4 regions of the Oribacterium sp. Sow4_G1_1 genome follow, and region 4 is predicted to be linked to each of the others. Evidence: predicted binding sites of a transcription regulator. Region 4 holds the regulator's gene; each other region holds the start of a gene.
What was found. The regulator Rex, encoded in region 4, represses fermentation and respiration genes when NADH is low (regulators of the CRP and FNR family bind a similar motif). The targets are predictions, from matches to a motif close to ATTGTTAANTANTTAACAAT.

Region 1 (4,931 bases), on a different contig from region 4:
ATTTTCGGTGTTGGCAGCCTCGGCAGTATGCTCAGCATTTCCTGCATTTACGGTGCTCGCCGTTGCCGCCGCATTTTCACTGCCCGCGGCTGTGTTCGCACCTGATCCAGCTGAACCCGCCGCCGGCGTCTCGCCCGGCTTCTTCACGAACATGTTGATCGGCGTGATCACCGGCCAGTGCATCTCCGGATGCTCCTCCCGCTGACGCGCCACCGCCTCGTCATGCTGCTCCTGCTTCTGCTCCTCTATCTTCTGCTCGGCCTCGGCCTTCCGCTTACTTCCAAAAAAATCAAATAATGCCATGTCTCTTCTCCTAACCACGATGGTCCGAATGCATGATGTCATCGTTTACAGATATCATAAAATATCGCACAACTATTAATTATACCAAAAAAAGAAGAGGTATGCACCTGTTTCGTACATACCTCTTCCGGAACCTCACAGCAGCCCGAGCTGCTCCATCGCATAGAAGATCCCATCCTCCTCGACCCGCTTCGTGATGAACGGATGATAGGCCTCGAGCACCTGATCATGCTGTCCCATCGCGACCGGGTGGCCGACTGCCCGGAACATCTCCTCGTCGTTCGAGCTGTCGCCGAAGCCGTACGCATCCGCCCGCGTCAGATGGAGATAATCGAGGATACGATCGACCGCCGCGCCCTTTCCGTGCCCGATCGGTACATTCTCATAGAAGCCATGTCCACGGTCGATGATGATAAACTCATCTCCGAACGCCTCCCGGAAGCCCTCCATATCCGAAGGATGTCCGGACTCGGCGCCGTCATCCGTCTCGATGCAGAACTTCGAGATCTCGTACTCCCCGTCGTACGGCGTCGGATCGATGCCGCCTTCCATTCCGATGAAGCCCGCGAGGTTCTCATAGAGTGCCTGATATCTCGGATGGTCCCGGAGCAGCTTCTCTGACGGCTGACAGTGCCAGCCATGCTGCCCCTCGAGGTGTACGAGGACACCATAGCGGTCGGATGCGTCCTTGATGCGCTGCTTCATCTCCACCGAAAGCTTCTTATAATAAATGGACGCTCCTTCATAGATCAGCTCCGTGCCACAGCCACAGAGGAAACCGTCGACCTCGACCATCTCCATGATACGCTTCAGCATTCCGACGGTACGTCCTGAATTGATAAATACTTTATTGCCTTTTTCACGTGTGCGACGGAGCGCTTCCAGTGTGCTCGCCGGGATCTCGTGCTTTACTTCATCGATCAGTGTGCCATCCACATCAAAAAACAGTGCTTTCATATATACCTATTATTTCCTTCCGTGAAGAATCGGACTGATATAAGGATATACAACAAATGTGATCACTACGTCAAGAAGTCCTTTCACGATCGTAAACGGAAGGTTGAAGCAGAGGAGGCACTGAAGGATGCTCTTCATCGATGGGATGAGTGCCTGGTAGGCTGCGAGGATGACCTCCTCCGGCATGAAGTTGTAGTAAACCGGATACACAACGAAGTAGTTGGACGGAACAGATACGAGGCCCATCACGACAGCACCGGCGAGGGAACCGAGGATGGCACCCTGCTTCGTCTTCTTATGCTGGTAGATGCCACCGGCCACCGCGGTCATCACGGCACCGAGGATGAAGTTGGAGATCTCACCGACACCGAAGCTCTGGGAAGCCATCGAGTGCAGGAGGTTCTTGATGAGCTCGATCAGGATACCAGCGACCGGACCATACGCGAAGGCACCGATCAGGGCCGGCAGATCCGAGAAGTCAAACTTGATAAAGGTCGGCATGAACATCGGGACCGGGATCTCGATGAGCTGAAGCACGAAGGCAATCGCGGACAGGATACCGACCGCGGCGATGTAACGGGTGTTTTTTACGTCTTTCATGATGTTTCTCCTCCACATTTCGTGTACTGCGTTTCTTCCGGCACGCCGGGACTGCGTCAGGCAGGCCCAAGTCCCATGCAGAAAGCCACGCGTGATTCTTCAAGTGAGTAAGGAGGCGACGTAAAATCGCTGTGCCCGCCGGGATCAACCCGCTGCCAGCATAAAAAAGTCCCTGAGCATACACTCAGGGACAGAGATATCGTCATCACTACACTCTTCTTCCATCCAGACTATACTGTTGGTACCGGAGTTTCACCGATTCAGCCTGCCCGGGTGAGCAGGGTCGCGGACTTTACCGCCAGTGAGGAATCACACCTCGCCCTGAAGAACTATTTTTGATTACGTCTACATTCTAGCGAATGCCACCGCGATGCGCAAGCCCTTTTTCTCCAGGGGCCAATGTCTACATCCAGCGCCGCCCGCCTGCTGCTGACACAGGCGCTTATTTAAAAAGCACAACTTTTTTTACTTACTAAAGCTAATTTCGTAAGTAAATAGATTTACTAAAAATTTACTCTATGCTATAGTAGTCCACGCCAATGATAAAAAAATATCAAAAGGAGCCGGATGCGCGCATCTATGCCGCTCCACTACGTATAGGCTCCGGTGTCAAGTGGAAGCATTGGCAGAAACAGAGAGAGGAAAAAGACATGAAAAAAATGAATCTGGTGCTTGGATTCGCAGCAGCTGCCAGCCTTCTGGTGACAGCGTGTGGTTCCAGCAAGACCGAGACGACGGCAGCTGCGACAGAGGCAGCGACGACCGCTGCTGCGACAGAGGCAGCAGGCGAGATTCCTGCAGACGCTGTGACCGCGACCGGTACAGCGAAGGGAAACAACGGTGACGTAACGGTAGAGGTTACCATGACAAAGGATAAGCTCTACAAGATCGAGGTTACCGAGCAGCAGGAGACCGAGGGTATCGGTGATAAGGCCATCGCGGAGATTCCGGGCAAGATGATCGAGAACAACAGCGTAAAGGTAGACGCCGTTTCCGGTGCGACCAATACATCCAACGCCATCATCGAGGCTGTAAAGGCAGCGATCAAGAGCGCGGGCTTCGATCCGGCTGATTTCGAGAACGAGATCGCCACTGCTGCGAAGGCAGAGGATCAGACACTCGACGCAGACGTCGTTATCGTCGGTGCCGGCGGTGCCGGTATGACGGCAGCGATCGAGGCAGCAGACGCTGGTAAGACCGTTGTGCTCGTAGAGTCACAGGCGATGGTCGGCGGTAACTCCGTACGTGCAACCGGTGGTCTCAATGCTGCGAAGACCAAGTGGCAGGATGAGAACGAGTTCGGTGAGGATGCCGGTGTAGAGGCGAAGCTTGCAACTGCGAAGGAAAAGTACGCAGATAACGCGGACATCACCGCACTTGCAGAGACCGTCGAGAAGCAGTACGCAGATTATCAGGCAAACCCGACCGGTTACTTCGATTCTGTAGAGCTCTTCGAGCTGGACACCATGATCGGTGGCAAGGGCCTGAACAACTTCGATCTCGTAAAGACCCTCTGCAGTGAGTCTGCAGATGCGATCGACTGGCTCGACACCATCGGCGCAGAGATGCACAACGTTGGTTCTTTCGGTGGTGCTTCCGTAAAGCGTATCCACCGTCCGGTCGATGAGAACGGCAAGACCCTCGCTGTCGGTGCTTACCTCATCCCGATCCTCGAGAAGAACATCGAAGATCGTGAGAACATCACTCTTCTTCTCGACACAACGGCTGACAAGATCCTCATGGATGGCGATCAGGCAGTTGGTATCCACGCAACCGGTAAGACCGGCAACAGCGTAACTGTAAATGCTGCTTCTGTTGTTCTTACATCTGGTGGTTTCGGTGCAAACCTTGCGATGGTTGAGCAGTACAAGCCGGAGCTCAAGGGCTTTATGACCACCAACGCACCTGGAATCCAGGGTCAGGGTATCGAGATGGCAACCGAGGTCGGTGCTGCTACCGTCGATATGGATCAGATCCAGATTCACCCGACCGTTCAGTATGACACCGCTGCACTCATCACCGAGGGTCTCCGTGGTGACGGTGCGATCCTCGTAAACGCCGAGGGTCAGCGTTTCATCGATGAGGTTGGTACACGTGATGTCGTATCTGCTGCAGAGATCGCACAGACCGACTCCTACTCATGGCTCGTTGTAGACCAGAAGATGGTAGACGCTTCTGCCGTTATCCAGGGCTACATCAAGAAGGGCTACACCGTTACCGGTGAGGATTACAAGGCACTCGCAGAGGCGATGGGCGTAGACGCTGCTGCTTTCGAGGAGACCATGACGAAGTGGAATGGCTATGTCGCTGACAAGAAGGATCCAGACTTCAACCGTACCTCCTTCGCAGAGCCGCTTGACACTGCTCCATACTATGCAATCAAGGTTACCGCTGGTGTTCACCATACCATGGGTGGTGTAAAGATCAACACCTCCACCGAGGTTCTGAATGAGCAGGATGCTGTGATCCCAGGTCTTTATGCTGCCGGTGAGGTTACCGGAGGCGTACACGGTGCAAACCGTCTCGGCGGAAACGCAGTTGCAGACTTCACCGTATTCGGCCGTATCGCAGGTCAGAACGCTGCTGCCCATGCTGGCACCGCTGAGACTCCAGCCGAGACCAAGGCTGCTGCATAAGGCAGAAAACAGAACGCATAAGCCGCTCGGCTTTGCAGATATCGCTATAGGCGAAAAGAAAAAACTGTCGCGCGAGCAGATGGAAACATCTGCTTGCACGGCAGTTTTTCTTTTTAAAAAGGCACTCTCCACTCGGAGGGTGCCTTTTTAAATCTGTATGTTTGAAAGACCAGGTTCATATCATCCTATTCTGGAAGGAATAAAAGCAACGCAAAACCCCAGTACCAGTTCATCTTCACTAGTACTGGGGCCTCACTGATCATTCGGGCTTCTGTATCCCATCGGGCTACCCTCCCTTTAATTATTAATGCAGATCTCGAATCATTGAAGCATCGCCTATGACTTTCTACCATCTGCACTACACTGAGTTAAGAATTGAATTGATGAAGCATCGACATCGCATCTCTTCTTTTGTTGTCTTTATTCTACGAAATA
Region 2 (4,931 bases), on a different contig from region 4:
GGTGATCGGCAGCTTCATGCACTTCTCATACACAAGCTCGGAAATTACAGCAGCAGCGACCGTCAGGATACATACGAGTGCAGCGTTGAAGCCCCACTGGATGATACCGTACAGGGTCGTCGGAATCAGGGCGATGAAGACATCGCGCATGATTTCCGCAGTCGTTACGTTGTCACGAATATGCGGATTTGAGGAAAGATTTAAAAGCTTACTCATTATTTCTGTACCTCCTCCGCTTTCTTCTCAGCGGCCTTCGCCTCTGCTTCAGCCTTTGCCTTTGCAGCGGCAGCTCTACGCTCCGCACCGACACGGCGCTTCATCTCCTTGAAGCCCTGGGTGAGCGGACGCTTCGCCGGGCATACATATGCGCAGGCACCACACTCGAGACACTCCATGCCCTCGAGCGCTGTGAAGCGGGCGGTATCCTTCTTCAGTGCAGCCTTGAACATCATGGTCGGCATGAGGTTCTCCGGGCATGCGGAAACACAGCGGCCGCAGCCGATGCAGGCTGTGGTCGGCTCATGGGAAACCTGATCATGTGCGAATGCCAGGATGGAGCTCGAGTTCTTCGCTACCGGGATATCCAGCTTAAAGAGCGGAATACCCATCATCGGTCCACCGCAGACGATCTTCTCCGGCTCAGTCTTGAAGCCACCGGCCTGATCCACGATCTCCTGGTAGTTCATACCGGTCGGCACGCGGAAGTTGCCCGGCTTTGCCATCGCATCACCGGTGACGGTGAGGATTCTCGAAACGAGCGGCTTCGATTCACAAACGGCCTCATAGATGGCGAGCATGGTGGCAGCATTGTCCACGACGCAGCCTGCGTCTGCCGGAAGCATACCGGAGTTGATCTTACGACCCGTAATCGCATAGATCAGCTGGCGCTCACCACCCTGCGGATACTTGGTCTTCAGTGCCACAACCTCGATGTTGGACTCGCCCTTTGCGGCTTCCGTCATCGTGCGGACAGCCTCTGGCTTATTGTCCTCGATACCGATTACGCCCTTCGCGTTCGGGAAAATCGAAAGGATGACCTTGAGGCCGCCGATGATCTTCTCCGGCTCCTCGAGCATGATGCGATAGTCGGAGGTGAGGTAAGGCTCACACTCGGCACCGTTTACGAGGAAATAATCGATCTTATCGATGTTCTTCGGTGCCAGCTTCACGGAGGTAGGGAATCCTGCTCCGCCCAGTCCGACGATACCGGCTTCCTTTACGATATTCACGATCTCGTCACGCGTGAGCTTCGTATAGTCTCTCGCCTGACCGAAACCCTCGATCGCTTCATACTGCTGGTCGTTCTCTACTACAATTGCGTCTACCATGGCTCCGCCGGCCGTCAGCTTCTTCTCGATACTCTTTACAGTACCTGATACAGAGCAGATGACAGGTGCGGAAATAAATCCACCGGCCTCAGCGATCTTCTGTCCGACGAGGACACGATCCCCCTTCGCTACAACCGGCTTCGCCGGTGCACCGATATGCTGAGAAAGCGGATAGACCATGAGTCCCTGTGGCTTCAGCTCGACGATCGCCTGATCTTTGGCGAGGTCCTTGCCGTCATAGGGATGGACGCCACCTTTAAAAGTGGTAACACCCATGTTCACATACCTCCTAAAATAAAATCATAGACTGATATATTATATCAAATTCGCGAGGCTCGACAACGAATTTTCTTCGAATGTACGCCTTTTTGTGCATGTTTTCAACAAAAAATTTGTTAAAATTATGACATAATAAACAAAAATTTGACAATAACTGGAAAAAGTCACCAACTCGGAGTTTTTCTCCGGTCTGGTGACTTTTTCTTAAAGATTTACCGCTGCTTTCTTCTGCATGAGAAGCAGCGGAACTGCACGCATGCGGTTTCCGAGCGCCCGGTTCATGGAATCCGATGGTGAGACGGGACCGTGCTTCGGCTCCGCTCACTCCACGGTGACGGATTTCGCGAGGTTTCTCGGTTTATCGACGTCGAGGCCCTTGGCGACGCTCACATAGTAGGCGAGCAGCTGGAGCGGTACGACGGCGAGGCTGGTCGCGAAGTACGGGTCCGTCGATGGTACGTAGACGGTGAAGTCTGCGGTATCCTCGATGCTGTAGTTTCCATAGCTTGTGAGGCCCATGAGGTAGCCGCCACGGGATTTCACTTCGACCATGTTCGACACGGTCTTTTCGAAGAGCTCCGGCTGGGTCAGGATGCCGACCACCAGGATGCCCTTCTCGATCAGGGAGATGGTGCCGTGCTTCAGCTCACCGGCCGCATAGGCCTCAGAGTGGATATAGCTGATCTCCTTCAGCTTGAGCGAGCCCTCGAGTCCGATCGCATAGTCGATGCCACGGCCGATGAAGAACACGTCCTTCGCATTGGCCTGCTTCGCGGCGAACCACTGGATACGCTCCTTATCGAGCAGGATGCGCTCGATCTTCTCCGGCAGTGTTCCGAGCTCTGTGATGAGCGCCGCATAGCGCTCATCCTCGAGCTCGCCCCGTACCTTCGCAAATTCGATGGCGAGGGTGTAGCCGGCGATGAGCTGGGTGGAGTATGCCTTCGTCGTAGCGACCGCGATCTCCGGTCCGGCGAGGGTATAGAACACGTTATCCGCCTCGCGCGCGATGGAGGAACCGACGACATTGACGATGCCGAGGGTCCGGATGCCGCGTGCCTTCGCTTCACGAAGTGCGGCGAGCGAATCGGCAGTCTCACCAGACTGGCTGATGATGATCACGAGGCCGTTCGGATCGAGGATCGGGTTCCGGTAACGGAACTCGGAGGCGAGCTCCACACGCACCGGGATCCGGGCGAGGCCCTCCATCACGTACTGTGTCACGACACCGACATGGTAGGCAGAGCCACAGGCGACGATATAGATCTGCGAAATCTTCTGGATCTCCTCATCACTGAGGCCGACGGCGGACAGATCGATGTGACCATCCTTTACGACGGAAGTGATCGTATCACGGACAGCCTTCGGCTGCTCATAGATCTCCTTCATCATGAAATGCTCGAAGCCACCCTTTTCGGCGGCCTGCGCATCCATCTTGATCTCGACGAGCTCCTTCTCGATCGGCTCCTGATCGAGGTTGAAGAACTCGGCCTTTCCGGCGGTGAGCTTCGCGATCTCGGAATTGTCGATATAGTACACGTTCTTGCAGTACTTGAGAATCGCCGGTACATCGGAGGCGACATAGGTCTCGCCCTCTTCGACGCCGATGATCATCGGTGCATCCTTCCGGGCGACGTAGATCTCCCCCGGGCAGTCCATAAACATGAATTCGAGGGCATAGGAGCCGCGGATCCGCATCATTGCCCGTGCGATCGCGTCGATCGGTCCCTGTCCGTACTTTTCATAGTAGTAGTCCACGAGGTTGACGGCGACCTCGGTATCGGTCTGGCTGTAGAACTGATAGCCCTTCTTCAGGAGCTTATCCTTGATTTCCTGGAAGTTTTCGATGATGCCGTTGTGAACCGCGACCACCTTATGATGAAAGCTCATATGCGGGTGGGCGTTGGTCTCGGATGGCTCGCCATGGGTCGCCCAGCGGGTGTGGCCGATGCCGGTGGTGCCCTTCATCGCCTTGCCGTCGTTCGTCTTCTCCATCAGATTCTTCAGGCGTCCCTTTGCCTTCACGACCTCGATCTCGCCCTGCTCGTTCCGCACGGCGATGCCGGCTGAGTCATAGCCTCTGTACTCGAGCTTCGAAAGGCCGTTCAGAAGAATTGGTGCTGCCTGCTGCTGTCCTACATATCCTACAATTCCACACATAAAAAAATCTCCTCTCACTGATCAGACGCATGCATCCGACGGGCGTTCTGCACAGGAAAGCAGGGCGGGCATCACCGGGAGGTCTGCCGGGTGTTTCTGCTGCCCGCATAGCATGCAGTGCCGCTGCGGTGGGTACAGAACAGGGGCATGCAGCGTGCATGCCCTGTGGATGTATGGGTGTTGTTCAGTGTGGGGAAACTTCTGTTACGGTGTTGATTCCGCTTTTTCTTTTTCCTCTTACGATCACTACTCCGTGACAGCATCCGCCGAGTCTTTCGATGACTGTCATCCTCGTCGACCTTTACGGTCCTGGCGCTAATGGATCACCGGTCTCCAGACGGAAGGATCCATTTGCCGCAAACTATAGCACAAAATGAGGTCTGCGGCAAGGCGGTGTGCAATCATGCCCGGTGCCCATACCCCGGAGAACGGCAACAGAAACACAGTACTGTTCAGACGTGGCTCGGCGGACAACAGCCGAAAACACAGTACTACGAGACCGGTGAAATCTAAGCCGGGGACCCTAAGCGGCACTAGGCCCTCTGCAATCGCTGAGTTTTCTTCATGAAAACTCAGCGTTGCAGAGGGTGCTAAGGAAAATGTACCAAGTGCCGCTAAGGGGACCCGGCTTGATTTCACACGGTCTCTTCGTATGGCTTCCGGCTGCCGTCCGCCGAGCCACGTCTTGACTTAACTACGCTTGAACAGTAACACCGACCTCGTAGTACTGCGCTTCAGTTATCGGTCCTTCGGTTTTCGTGATCAATGCTTTCTTCAGATGAATTTACTGGTGGAGCAACCTTGTCCGCTATGTTCGGGTTTACTTTTTCAGATTTTCTGGTTTTCCTGCGGCTGCGGATGGCCTTCACGATGCGGTAAATAATGAAAAAGAGGATCGCGAGGACGAGGAGTACCGGGATGCTCGCCAGGAACCAGATGAGGAAGCTGGTGACGGCGTCACCGAGGTCTTCGAGGTTCGATTCGAGGTTTGCCTGTACACGGCTCCAGAAGCCGCTCTTTTCCGAGGCGGTGAGGACGGTGGTTTCGCTGACATCGACCGTGACCGTGGAGTAATCGACCTGGTTATCGTAGCGGCGGAGGTCGGATTCGAAGCTGTCGAGCTGGTAGCGGATCTCCGACAGGCGTTGTTCGATGGCGATGACG
Region 3 (4,931 bases), on a different contig from region 4:
CCAAGAGTCTCCGGGCCTCGGCTGCCGCATAAGCGATCGCAATTGGCTCCGTGCAGCCCATCGCCGGAATCAGCTCCGCACGTAAGATTGCTGTGTAATTCTTGTACTCACTTTCACTCAGCTTCATACGCTTTTCCTCCTTTTCTTTGCCACCCGGGAACGCCTCGGACAGCCTACTGATCATATGCAGTGCAGGATAAATGAACACTCTTAATCCGCATTTTTTGTTCATAGTATTAACCATACTACTGATATTACCAGCACGCATGACTACATACTATCACAAAGAATATTGTCTGAACACCCAAATAACTGACAAATATTTATAAATATTTTGTAAATTCTGTCCAAACGCAAGACTTTCATCCATCCGATATATAGCCTTTCAGATGGCAGAATCGTCATAAATTTTAAATAACTGTTTTTCATGATGCCTCCCCTCTTTTTGCCATTCGTTCACGTCTCGAATAGCTCTTACGAAAAACCGCCGGACGAAGAAGCTTCGCTTCTCTGTCCGGCGGTATATCGCTCTTTTATTCGTATTCCGCTTATCGTGCCTGGAGGAAGAAATCCTCGAAGCCACCGAAGTTATGGAGGTCGAGACGGATGAATTCGATAACCATATCAGCATCTTTCTTCCGAAGACCTTTAATAATATCGGTATGATGCTCGGTATCCTTTGACAGCAGCACATCCCGATTGCTGTTCCAGTAAAACTGTGCATATGCACGGGTCAGGCGGTTCATCGTAAGGCGAAGCTCCTGCAGCGCATAGTCATTATGCCAGAAGCTCATAAGTTTCAGATGGAAGGTTTCATTTGCTGCCCAATGCTCAAACGGTGTGCTCTCATCATTCTTGCAGTCTTCATTCAGCTGCTCGAGTTCATCCAGCTGACGTTCCGTCAGTGTATCAATCTTACGACTTATAAATCCACTTTCCAGAACGAAACGGAACTGCAGCATGGAGTAAACATCCTCTACCGAATAGGTGATCACTTCATATCCATAACGCGGGATGCTTTTCAGGATACCATCGGCACACATCGCGATCAGCGCATCGCGCACCGGTGACTTGCTTACGCCGTACTTTTCCACCAGATCCTTCTCATTGATGATATCTCCGGAATGCAGATTTCCGGCCAAGAGATCCGCCTCTATACTTTTATATACGAAATCCTTCAGATTTGATGGTGCTCTCATTTTCCCCCCATACGTATGCATCCGCTCTATCACGGATACAAAATACTGTTATCATCTTATCATGCTTTTTACGAATTGTATGTACAGCTTTCCATGCAAAATCTGTGAAAAATTCATGCATATTTAACGTAATGCGCTCTGCGCTTCCTTCGTGAGGTCCTTGATCACCTCTCCACCGATGATCAGTCCGGCGACGGAGGGTACAAACGCGACGGAGCCCGGGGTCGAGCGGCGCCCGCTGATGTGCTCGACATCCGGTGATATTTCCTCGGCGGAGACAGGATCCTCCTCTTCCACGAGCGGGGTCAATGCTTCTTCCGTGGAGTATACGACCTTCAGATGCTTCACATTGCGCTTCTTCAGTTCTCTGCGCATGACGCGGGCGAGCGGGTCGATCGAGGTCTGATAGATGTCCGCGACCTGGAATTTCGTAGGATCAAGCTTATTACCGGCGCCCATGCTGCTGATGATCGGCGTACCGGCTGCCTGACAGGCCATGACGAGCTGGATCTTCGCCGTCACGGTATCGACCGCATCGATGACGTAATCATACTCCTCGAAATGGAATTCCGCACTGGTTTCCGGCCGGAAAAAGCACTCGTGTCGATGGACGACGCAATCCGGGTTGATGTCATGGATGCGTTCCGCCATCACCTCGGTTTTATAGCGCCCGACGGTCTGGTGGGTGGCGATGATCTGACGGTTGATATTCGTAAGACAGACGGTATCGTTATCCACGAGGTCGATCGTACCGACGCCGGCACGCGCGAGGGCCTCGGCTGCGAAACCACCGACGCCGCCGACACCGAAGACGATGACACGGGCGTGCTGTAAGACATCCACGGCCTTTGCGCCCAGCAGGAGACGGGTTCTCGAAAACTGATCTGGCATAAATTCTCCTCTTTCGTAAGAAAATCGTAAGGGGGTCTGACCCCATTAAAAAATTCTAAAATTCAAAAAAGCGCTGGCGTTTATCACGTCAGCGCTTCTTATCATATTCTGTTTTTCGGATGTCTGTCAATCAGAACTGCAGGTCTTCGGACCGTGCGCTTATGCTACCGGTGCCGAAGGCGGTGCGGATTACATCAGGTCGGCGACATTGAGCCAGCTCTCGAGGATCTCCTTCTCCTCCGGACGCTGCTTCGTAAGGTTCGCAGCGGCGACGATCGGAAGCCACTTGTGCACATAGCCCTTGTCGGTGTTGGTCTTCGCGCAGAAATCCTGATAGTACTGCTCTGCCGCATCCCGATCCTCGAGGTAGAGTGTCGTGTAGGTTCTCGCTACGTCGGCGCTTGCGTTACCCTGGGTGGCATGTACCCAGTCGATGAGGTACATCGTGCCATCCTCTGCGACGATGATGTTATCCGGGCGGAAATCACCGTGCAGGAGCTTGAAGTGCTTCGGCATGGACTCGAGACGGGTCAGGAGCTCATAACGCGTGCTTGCATCGATGGTGTTGAGGCCATTGATCTGGTAGGTCAGCTTATCGCGCAGCTTCTGAAGCAGCGGAGCCTTCTTCGTGAACATCAGCATCTGAAGATCGACCATCTGTGCGATGTACTCGTTCTTCTTCTCCGGATGCTCCTTCATGAGCTCCTCGAGTGTCTTACCGGCGATGTACTCACGCTCGATCACCCACTGGCCATCCTCCTCGTAGATTCCGAGAATCTTCGGTACATGGAGGCCTTCGATGGTCTCTACACGTGCATGGGCGAAGGCTTCATGAAAAACTTCTGACTTGTCAAACGACTTTTCAAAAATCTTCAGAATCTTATCACCATCGCGATAAACACTCTTGCCCGCTTTTTTCGATAATAATTCTCTAGCCATAGTTGTTCTCCTTTTTTAAGTATGAGTCTATTTTACTACACTTCATGATAAAAGGAATACAAATTTGTTAAATTAATAACAAATTTTCCCGTTATAACTTTTTATCTATACCGGCTCAATGATACTGGAAGCGGAAGACGGCACAGCCATACGCCGGGAGCGGGTACGCGACGTGGTATGGTCTTCCATCACACTCGCCCTTCTTCGCCTGGTAGGCATTCTTCCGTCCGTCCTTCGAGCTGACGGCGCCGTTTTCATCGAAAATCAGCGTATAACGGCCGCGCGTCGGAACACCGACCGCATAGTCCGGACGCTCCACCGGGGTCATGTTGACGACGAAGACAAGGCTGTTCTTTCCGGTATGATCCTTCCGGATGAAGCTGAAGATCGAGCGGTCGGCGTCGTCCGCATTGATCCACTCGAAGCCCTCCCAGCTGTCGTCCTGCTCCCACATCGCCGGGTACTTCCGGTACATATGGAGGAGATCACGCATGAAATTCTGCACGCCCCTGTGCTCCGGCTCCTCGGTGAGGTACCAGTCGAGGGCGACCTTCTCATCCCACTCGTGAAGCTGTGCGAAATCCTGTCCCATAAAGAGAAGCTTCTTGCCGGCGTGACCGAACATGAAGAGGTAGCCGCACTTTAAGTTTCGGAACTTATCCTCATAGAGACCCGGCATCTTGTTGATCATCGAACACTTGAGATGGACGACCTCGTCGTGGCTCAGCACCAGGATGAACTTCTCGGAGGAAGCATAGCTCATACCGAAGGTCATCTTGTTATGTGCCCCCTTACGGAAGTACGGATCCAGCTTCATATAGTCGAGGAAGTCATGCATCCAGCCCATGTTCCACTTGTAGGTGAAGCCGAGGCCGTCATACTCCGGCGCCGCCGTCACCTTCGGCCATGCCGTCGACTCCTCTGCGATGATGATGCTGCCGTCCTTCCGACCGAGGATGATGGAGTTCAGATGCTTGAAGAACTCGATGGCCTCGAGGTTTCCGTTTCCGCCGTACTTGTTCGGTACCCACTCGCCATCCTTGCGGCCATAGTCGAGGTAGAGCATGGACGCCACCGCATCGACACGGAGTCCGTCGATGTGATACTCGTCATACCAGTACAACGCGTTTCCGATGAGGAAGTTCTGTACCTCATTCTTACCGTAATCAAAGATCTTCGTGCCCCAGTCCGGATGCTCACCCTTCCGCGGGTCGGCATACTCATAGGTCGGGGTACCGTCGAAATCCGCCAGTCCCTGCGCATCCTTCGGGAAGTGTGCCGGTACCCAGTCGAGGATCACGCCGATGCCATGCTGGTGAAGATAATCCACCAGGTACATGAACTCCCTCGGAGAGCCATGACGGCTCGTCGGTGCGAAATAGCCGGTCACCTGATATCCCCAGCTGGCGTCAAGCGGATGCTCTGCAATTCCCATCAGCTCCACGTGGGTGTAGCCCATATCGTTACAGTACTCCGCGAGCTCATGTGCCGCCTCCGTATAGGTATAGAAGCCGTTTTTCTCCTCGCGGTTCTTCTTCCGCCAGGAGCCGAGATGACACTCATAAATCGCCATCGGCTGTGCGAAGGTCGGGGTCTTCGCGCGCGTACTCATCCAGCTCTGGTCTCCCCAGCCATACCCCGAGAGATCCGCGGTCATCGATGCCGTACCCGGACGGAACTCTGCGGAAAATGCATACGGATCTGCCTTATACAGGATGTCGCCACGCTGTGTATGAATCGCAAACTTGTAGATCTCACCGAAGCCCATGCCCTCGATGAAGCCCTCGTAGATGCCGCTGGTCTCGAGCGGAAGCATATAGTTCGCCTCCACATCCCACGCGTTCCGGTCACAGACGATGGAAACGGCCTTCGCATGCGGTGCCCAGACCGCAAAGTGCATAC
Region 4 (4,931 bases):
CGTGCACAGGTTATGATGCCATATCACGTTCTGTTCGATACACTCGAGGAGGCGAGACTCGCCGGTAAGAGCTATGGCTCCACGAAGTCCGGCATCGCACCGTTCTTCTCTGACAAGTATGCGAAGATCGGTCTTCAGGTAAGCGAGCTCTTCGATGAGGAGGTCCTTCAGGATCGTCTGCACAAGGTCATCGAAATCAAGAATGCGATCCTGCGTGAGCTTTATCATGCACCGGAGATCAACTACGACGAGCTCCTCGAGGAGATGCATCGTCAGAGAGATATGATCGCACCGTATGTGACCGATACCTCGAAGTTCCTGCGTGAGGCACTGAAGGAAGGTAAGACCGTCCTGCTCGAGGGTCAGCTCGGTACCATGAAGGATCCGGATCACGGTATCTATCCGATGGTAACCTCCAGCTCCACACTCGCAGCCTATGGTGCCGTCGGTGCCGGTATCCCTCCATATGAGATCAAGGATATCGTCGCTGTAACGAAGGCATATTCCTCCGCAGTCGGTGCCGGTGATTTCGTTTCCGAGCTCTTCGGTGAGGAGGCAGATGAGCTTCGTAGAAGAGGTGGCGATAAGGGTGAGTTCGGTGCAACCACTGGACGTCCGAGAAGAGTCGGCTGGTATGATGCCGTCGCTTCGAAGTATGGTTGCCAGCTTCAGAGCGCGACCGAGGTCGCACTGACCGTCCTCGATGTACTCGGCTACCTGAAGGAGATCAAGGTCTGCGTAGGCTATGAGATCGATGGTAAGGTAACCACCGACTTCCCGGTTACACCGCTCCTTAACAAGGCAAAGCCGGTCTATGAGACCCTGCCGGGCTGGAACTGCGACATCCGCGGCATCAAGAACTATGACGAGCTTCCGGAGAACTGTAAGAACTACATCGACTTCATCGAGAAGCACATCGAGACCCCGATCACCATGGTTTCCAATGGTCCGGAGAGACACGAGATTCTGAAGAGAACCCCGAAGATCTGATCGCGTGACAAATACTAGTATAAACGAGGCGCCCATTGCATCACTGCAATGGGCGCCTCGTTTTTGTGGGTATAGATGAAGGGGTACGATGTCCTTCTCGCGGATGATTTCCACCTCGGTTTCGGTCATCATCGCCGCGCCCTGGAGAATCTTTTCGAAGCGTGTGCAGACGTTGTCGAGGTAAGCGCGGTTATAGGAACGCACGTAGAAGCTCGCCTCCGCATAGGCCGGCACGACATTGGCCGGTGTGCCGCCGCAGTTGGTGACTGTATAATGGATCTTCACGTCGGATGCGACGTGCTCACGTAAAAACTCAACGCCCTGGAAGGCGAGGATGAGGCCATCCAGCGCACTGCGACCCTTTTCCGGGCGGAGCGCAGCGTGCGCACTGGTGCCGTGGTAGATTACCTTATACTTCGAGTTCGCGAGCGACTTCACATCCACCTGCGTATTCGGACCGCCGTGCATCATGAAGGCCACGTCGAGATCGGTGAAATCGCAGCCGTTCCGGATCATCTGGATCTTACCGCTGATGCTTTCCTCGGCAGGGGTTCCGTAGACCGTGATGGTATAGGCCTGGTCCAGGTCTGCTTCTTTCAATGCCTTCGCCGCAGCGAGGATGGATGGACCCTGCAGATGATGACCGCAGGCGTGTCCGAGGCCTGGAAGCGCGTCATACTCACAGAGCAGTCCGATGTTCGGGCCGCCGTTCCCGTGGTGGAAGACGGCCTTAAATGCGGTCGGGACACCCGCAATGCCGGTTTCGACCTCGAAGCCTTCGCGCATAAGCCACTGTGTCAGAACGTCAAGGGCATGAAACTCCTCCATGCCGGTTTCCGGGTGATCGAAGATATCGTCGGCCATCGCGATCAGCTCTTCCCGAACGCCATCGATCGTTTGAAATAATCTTTCCTTCAAATTAAAAGCACCTCCGTTTTTTGATGAGCCCATTATACAGGGCAGCGGAAGTGCTTGTAAAATATAGAAAACAAAAGATTATTATTTATACTTATTTAACAATATAATTGTTAAGAATTCTACAACTTGCCTTTGACATCTATTTCACAGGATTGTATAATTTAGAACGAAATCTATGATTTTGTATGCAATATCTACAAAATCATATCACAGGAGAGCGTATTAACATGGCAAAGAAAGAAATATCACAGGCGGTTATCCAGAGACTTCCTAGATATTATCGATATCTCGAGGATCTCATGGATCAGGGGATCGAGCGCATTTCGTCGAACGAATTAAGTAAGCGGATGAAGCTCACGGCGTCGCAGATCCGTCAGGACCTCAATAACTTCGGCGGCTTCGGTCAGCAGGGCTACGGCTACAACATCCGAAATCTGCATGATGAGATCGCGAAGATCCTGAACATCGATGAGGAGCATGAGATGATCATCGTCGGAGCCGGTCACTTAGGACAGGCACTGGCGAACTATACAAATTTCCGAAAGCGCGGCTTCATCGTAAGAGCTATCTTCGATCAGGACCCGACGGTTATCGGTACCCGGGTAGGCGATGTTGAGGTGCTTCCGATGGAGAAGATCGATGAGGTCGTGAAGGCATCCAATGTCAAGATGGCAGCGGTCTGCATCCCGAAGACACCGGCCGTGAAGGTAGTCGAGCAGCTGATCGCCGACGGCGTCGTTGGTATCTGGAACTTCGCGCACGTCGATCTCGAGGTTCCGGATGATGTCGTCATCGAGAACGTGCATCTCTCCGAGTCGCTGATGCGTCTCAGCTACCGTATGGGTGAAGCCTACGGACGGAAAGAAGCGGAGGACGAGGCATAAGATGGTGATCGGTATCGGCACCGACATCCTGGAAATCAGCCGTATCGAGAGTACCCGGCGAACAGGCACGGAGACTCGTATTTTTACGGAGCATGAGCGCCGGCAGGCATCTGGAAGAGATTCCATGCTTGCCGGTGATTTTGCATGTAAGGAGGCGGTCGCGAAGTGCTTCGGCACCGGCTTCCGCGGCTTCCGCCCGATCGACGTCGAGGTGCTCCGGGATGAACTCGGGAAACCCTATGTCGTGCTTCACGGCGCTGCCCGCACACTGTATGACGAGCTGGGCGGACGTTCGATTCAGGTCTCGATCTCCGACACGAAGGAGCTCGTCATCGCATTTGCCATACTGGAGGGCACAGATGGACACAGACAAGACGACCTATCTTAAGAAGATTCCGGCACGCCGGAGCGACAGTAATAAGGGAACCTACGGAAAGATCCTCGTGGCCGCCGGCTCGGAGGGCATGTGTGGTGCCGCTTACCTCGCCGGTCTCGCCGCCTATCGCAGCGGCGCCGGCCTCGTGCGCATCCTGACCCCTGCGTCGAACCGCCTCATCGTGCAGTCCCTGCTTCTGGAGGCGATCTTCACCGGCTACGATTCGGACAGTAATTTCCGGGTCCTGTCCGAGGCCAATGTCTCCTGGGCGGACATCCTCGTGCTGGGGCCAGGTCTCGGCACCGAGGCGCTGAGCGTGACGCTCGTTCGCGAGCTGCTGCAGGCCATCGCAGCGCAGTGTGATGCAGCGCCGTCGAAATGGCTTGGGAAATTCCCGCTTCTGCTGATCGACGCAGACGGCCTCAATATCCTGAGCGTCCGTCCGGAGCTCATGCAGCTCGTCGACCAGATCGCACGGCAGATCCCGGTGGTCGTCACGCCACACCCGATGGAGATGGCGCGCCTCTCTGCGGTTTCGCTACAGGAGATCCTTCAGTGCCCGGCCCACGCGGCGGAAGCATTGGCCGCGGCACATGGCACCATAACCGTGATGAAGGGCTCGGAAACCATCGTCCTGGATGCCGACGGACACGCCTTCCAGAACCTGGAGGCGAGCCCGGCCCTCAGTAAAGGCGGCTCCGGCGACGTCCTGTCCGGTGCCATCGCCGGCGTCTATGCCGTCCTGCGCGCTGACCGGATCGACGCACTGAACGAAGTCCCGCCAGAAGAACAGCGTACGCGTTGGCGCAGGATGGCCTTCGACGCAGCCGTCACCGGCGTCCTGCTCCATGCAGAAGCTGGACGACAGGCCGCAAATATCCACGGAACCCACGGCGTACTCGCCAGGGAAACGGCGGACATGCTCGGAATCGTGATGCATGCGTGAAGATGATTCCTGCGACCCGCCCGCCGTTCTAAGATGCAAACATGTCAGAAAAGCTTGATTCTACGCCGTTTTTACGTTATAGTACTAGAGTTTGATTTAAACATCGATCAATTTTATATATGTAATTGAGGAGAGTATTATGTCAGGACATTCCAAGTTTTCAAACATCCGTGCTAAGAAGGAAAAGAATGATGCCGCAAAGGGCAAAATTTTCACCATGATCGGCCATGAGCTCGCACTGGCTGTAAAGGCCGGTGGACCTGACCCAGCTAACAACTCCAAGCTCGCTGCTGTCATCGCGAAGGCAAAGGCAAACAACATGCCGAACGACACCATCAACAGCGGTATCAAGAAGGCAGCCGGATCCATGGATGCGGATAACTTCGAGGAGCTTCAGTACGAGGGCTACGGCCCGAATGGTGTAGCCATCATCGTCAAGGTTCTGACGGATAACAAGAACCGTGCTGCAGCGGATGTACGTTCCGCATTTACGAAGGGCCACGGCTCACTCGCAACGCAGGGTGCCGTTTCCTTCATGTTTGACGAGAAGGGCCAGATCATCCTCGACCGTGAGGCGATGGACGATATGGGTAAGGACTTCGACACACTGATGGATATGGCCATCGAGGCTGGTGCCGAGGACATCACCGACGAAGAGGATTCCTACGTGATCATCACGGATCCGGCGGACTTCGAGACGGTTCGCGAGAACATCGAGAAGCAGGGCATCCCGATGGCAGAAGCGGACGTCGTGATGATCCCGCAGAACTACGTATCGGTTACCGATCCAGAGGTCGTAAAGGGACTTCGCAGAACC

Region 1: ACTQ52_RS07305 (flavocytochrome c) is a predicted target of Rex. The motif match lies at 2,399-2,418, and genes of this name have one in related genera.
Region 2: rsxC (electron transport complex subunit RsxC) is a predicted target of Rex. The motif match lies at 1,720-1,739, and genes of this name have one in related genera.
Region 3: ACTQ52_RS02880 (phosphotransferase family protein) is a predicted target of Rex. The motif match lies at 3,093-3,112, and genes of this name have one in related genera.

What each region holds. Positions count from the first base shown of each region.
Region 1 is NZ_JBQKLS010000009.1:85,278-90,208, forward strand. Features, by position in the region: gene ACTQ52_RS07290 (SseB family protein) at 1-303, opposite strand, end outside; gene ACTQ52_RS07295 (HAD-IIB family hydrolase) at 439-1,260, opposite strand; gene ACTQ52_RS07300 (ECF transporter S component) at 1,270-1,860, opposite strand; FMN riboswitch at 2,070-2,193, opposite strand; gene ACTQ52_RS07305 (flavocytochrome c) at 2,511-4,496, shown strand.
Region 2 is NZ_JBQKLS010000012.1:18,105-23,035, reverse strand. Features, by position in the region: gene ACTQ52_RS08575 (RnfABCDGE type electron transport complex subunit D) at 1-216, opposite strand, end outside; gene rsxC (electron transport complex subunit RsxC) at 216-1,604, opposite strand; gene glmS (glutamine--fructose-6-phosphate transaminase (isomerizing)) at 1,929-3,767, opposite strand; gene ACTQ52_RS08560 (DUF4349 domain-containing protein) at 4,502-4,931, opposite strand, start outside.
Region 3 is NZ_JBQKLS010000003.1:39,549-44,479, forward strand. Features, by position in the region: gene ACTQ52_RS02865 (L-cysteine desulfidase family protein) at 1-121, opposite strand, end outside; gene ACTQ52_RS02870 (GntR family transcriptional regulator) at 549-1,199, opposite strand; gene ACTQ52_RS02875 (tRNA threonylcarbamoyladenosine dehydratase) at 1,323-2,090, opposite strand; gene ACTQ52_RS02880 (phosphotransferase family protein) at 2,280-3,029, opposite strand; gene glgB (1,4-alpha-glucan branching protein GlgB) at 3,145-4,931, opposite strand, start outside.
Region 4 is NZ_JBQKLS010000004.1:14,922-19,852, forward strand. Features, by position in the region: gene ACTQ52_RS03920 (adenylosuccinate synthase) at 1-990, shown strand, start outside; partial or broken gene ACTQ52_RS03925 (amidohydrolase) at 1,132-1,941, opposite strand; gene ACTQ52_RS03930 (redox-sensing transcriptional repressor Rex) at 2,136-2,792, shown strand; gene acpS (holo-ACP synthase) at 2,794-3,180, shown strand; gene ACTQ52_RS03940 (NAD(P)H-hydrate dehydratase) at 3,152-4,114, shown strand; gene ACTQ52_RS03945 (YebC/PmpR family DNA-binding transcriptional regulator) at 4,254-4,931, shown strand, end outside.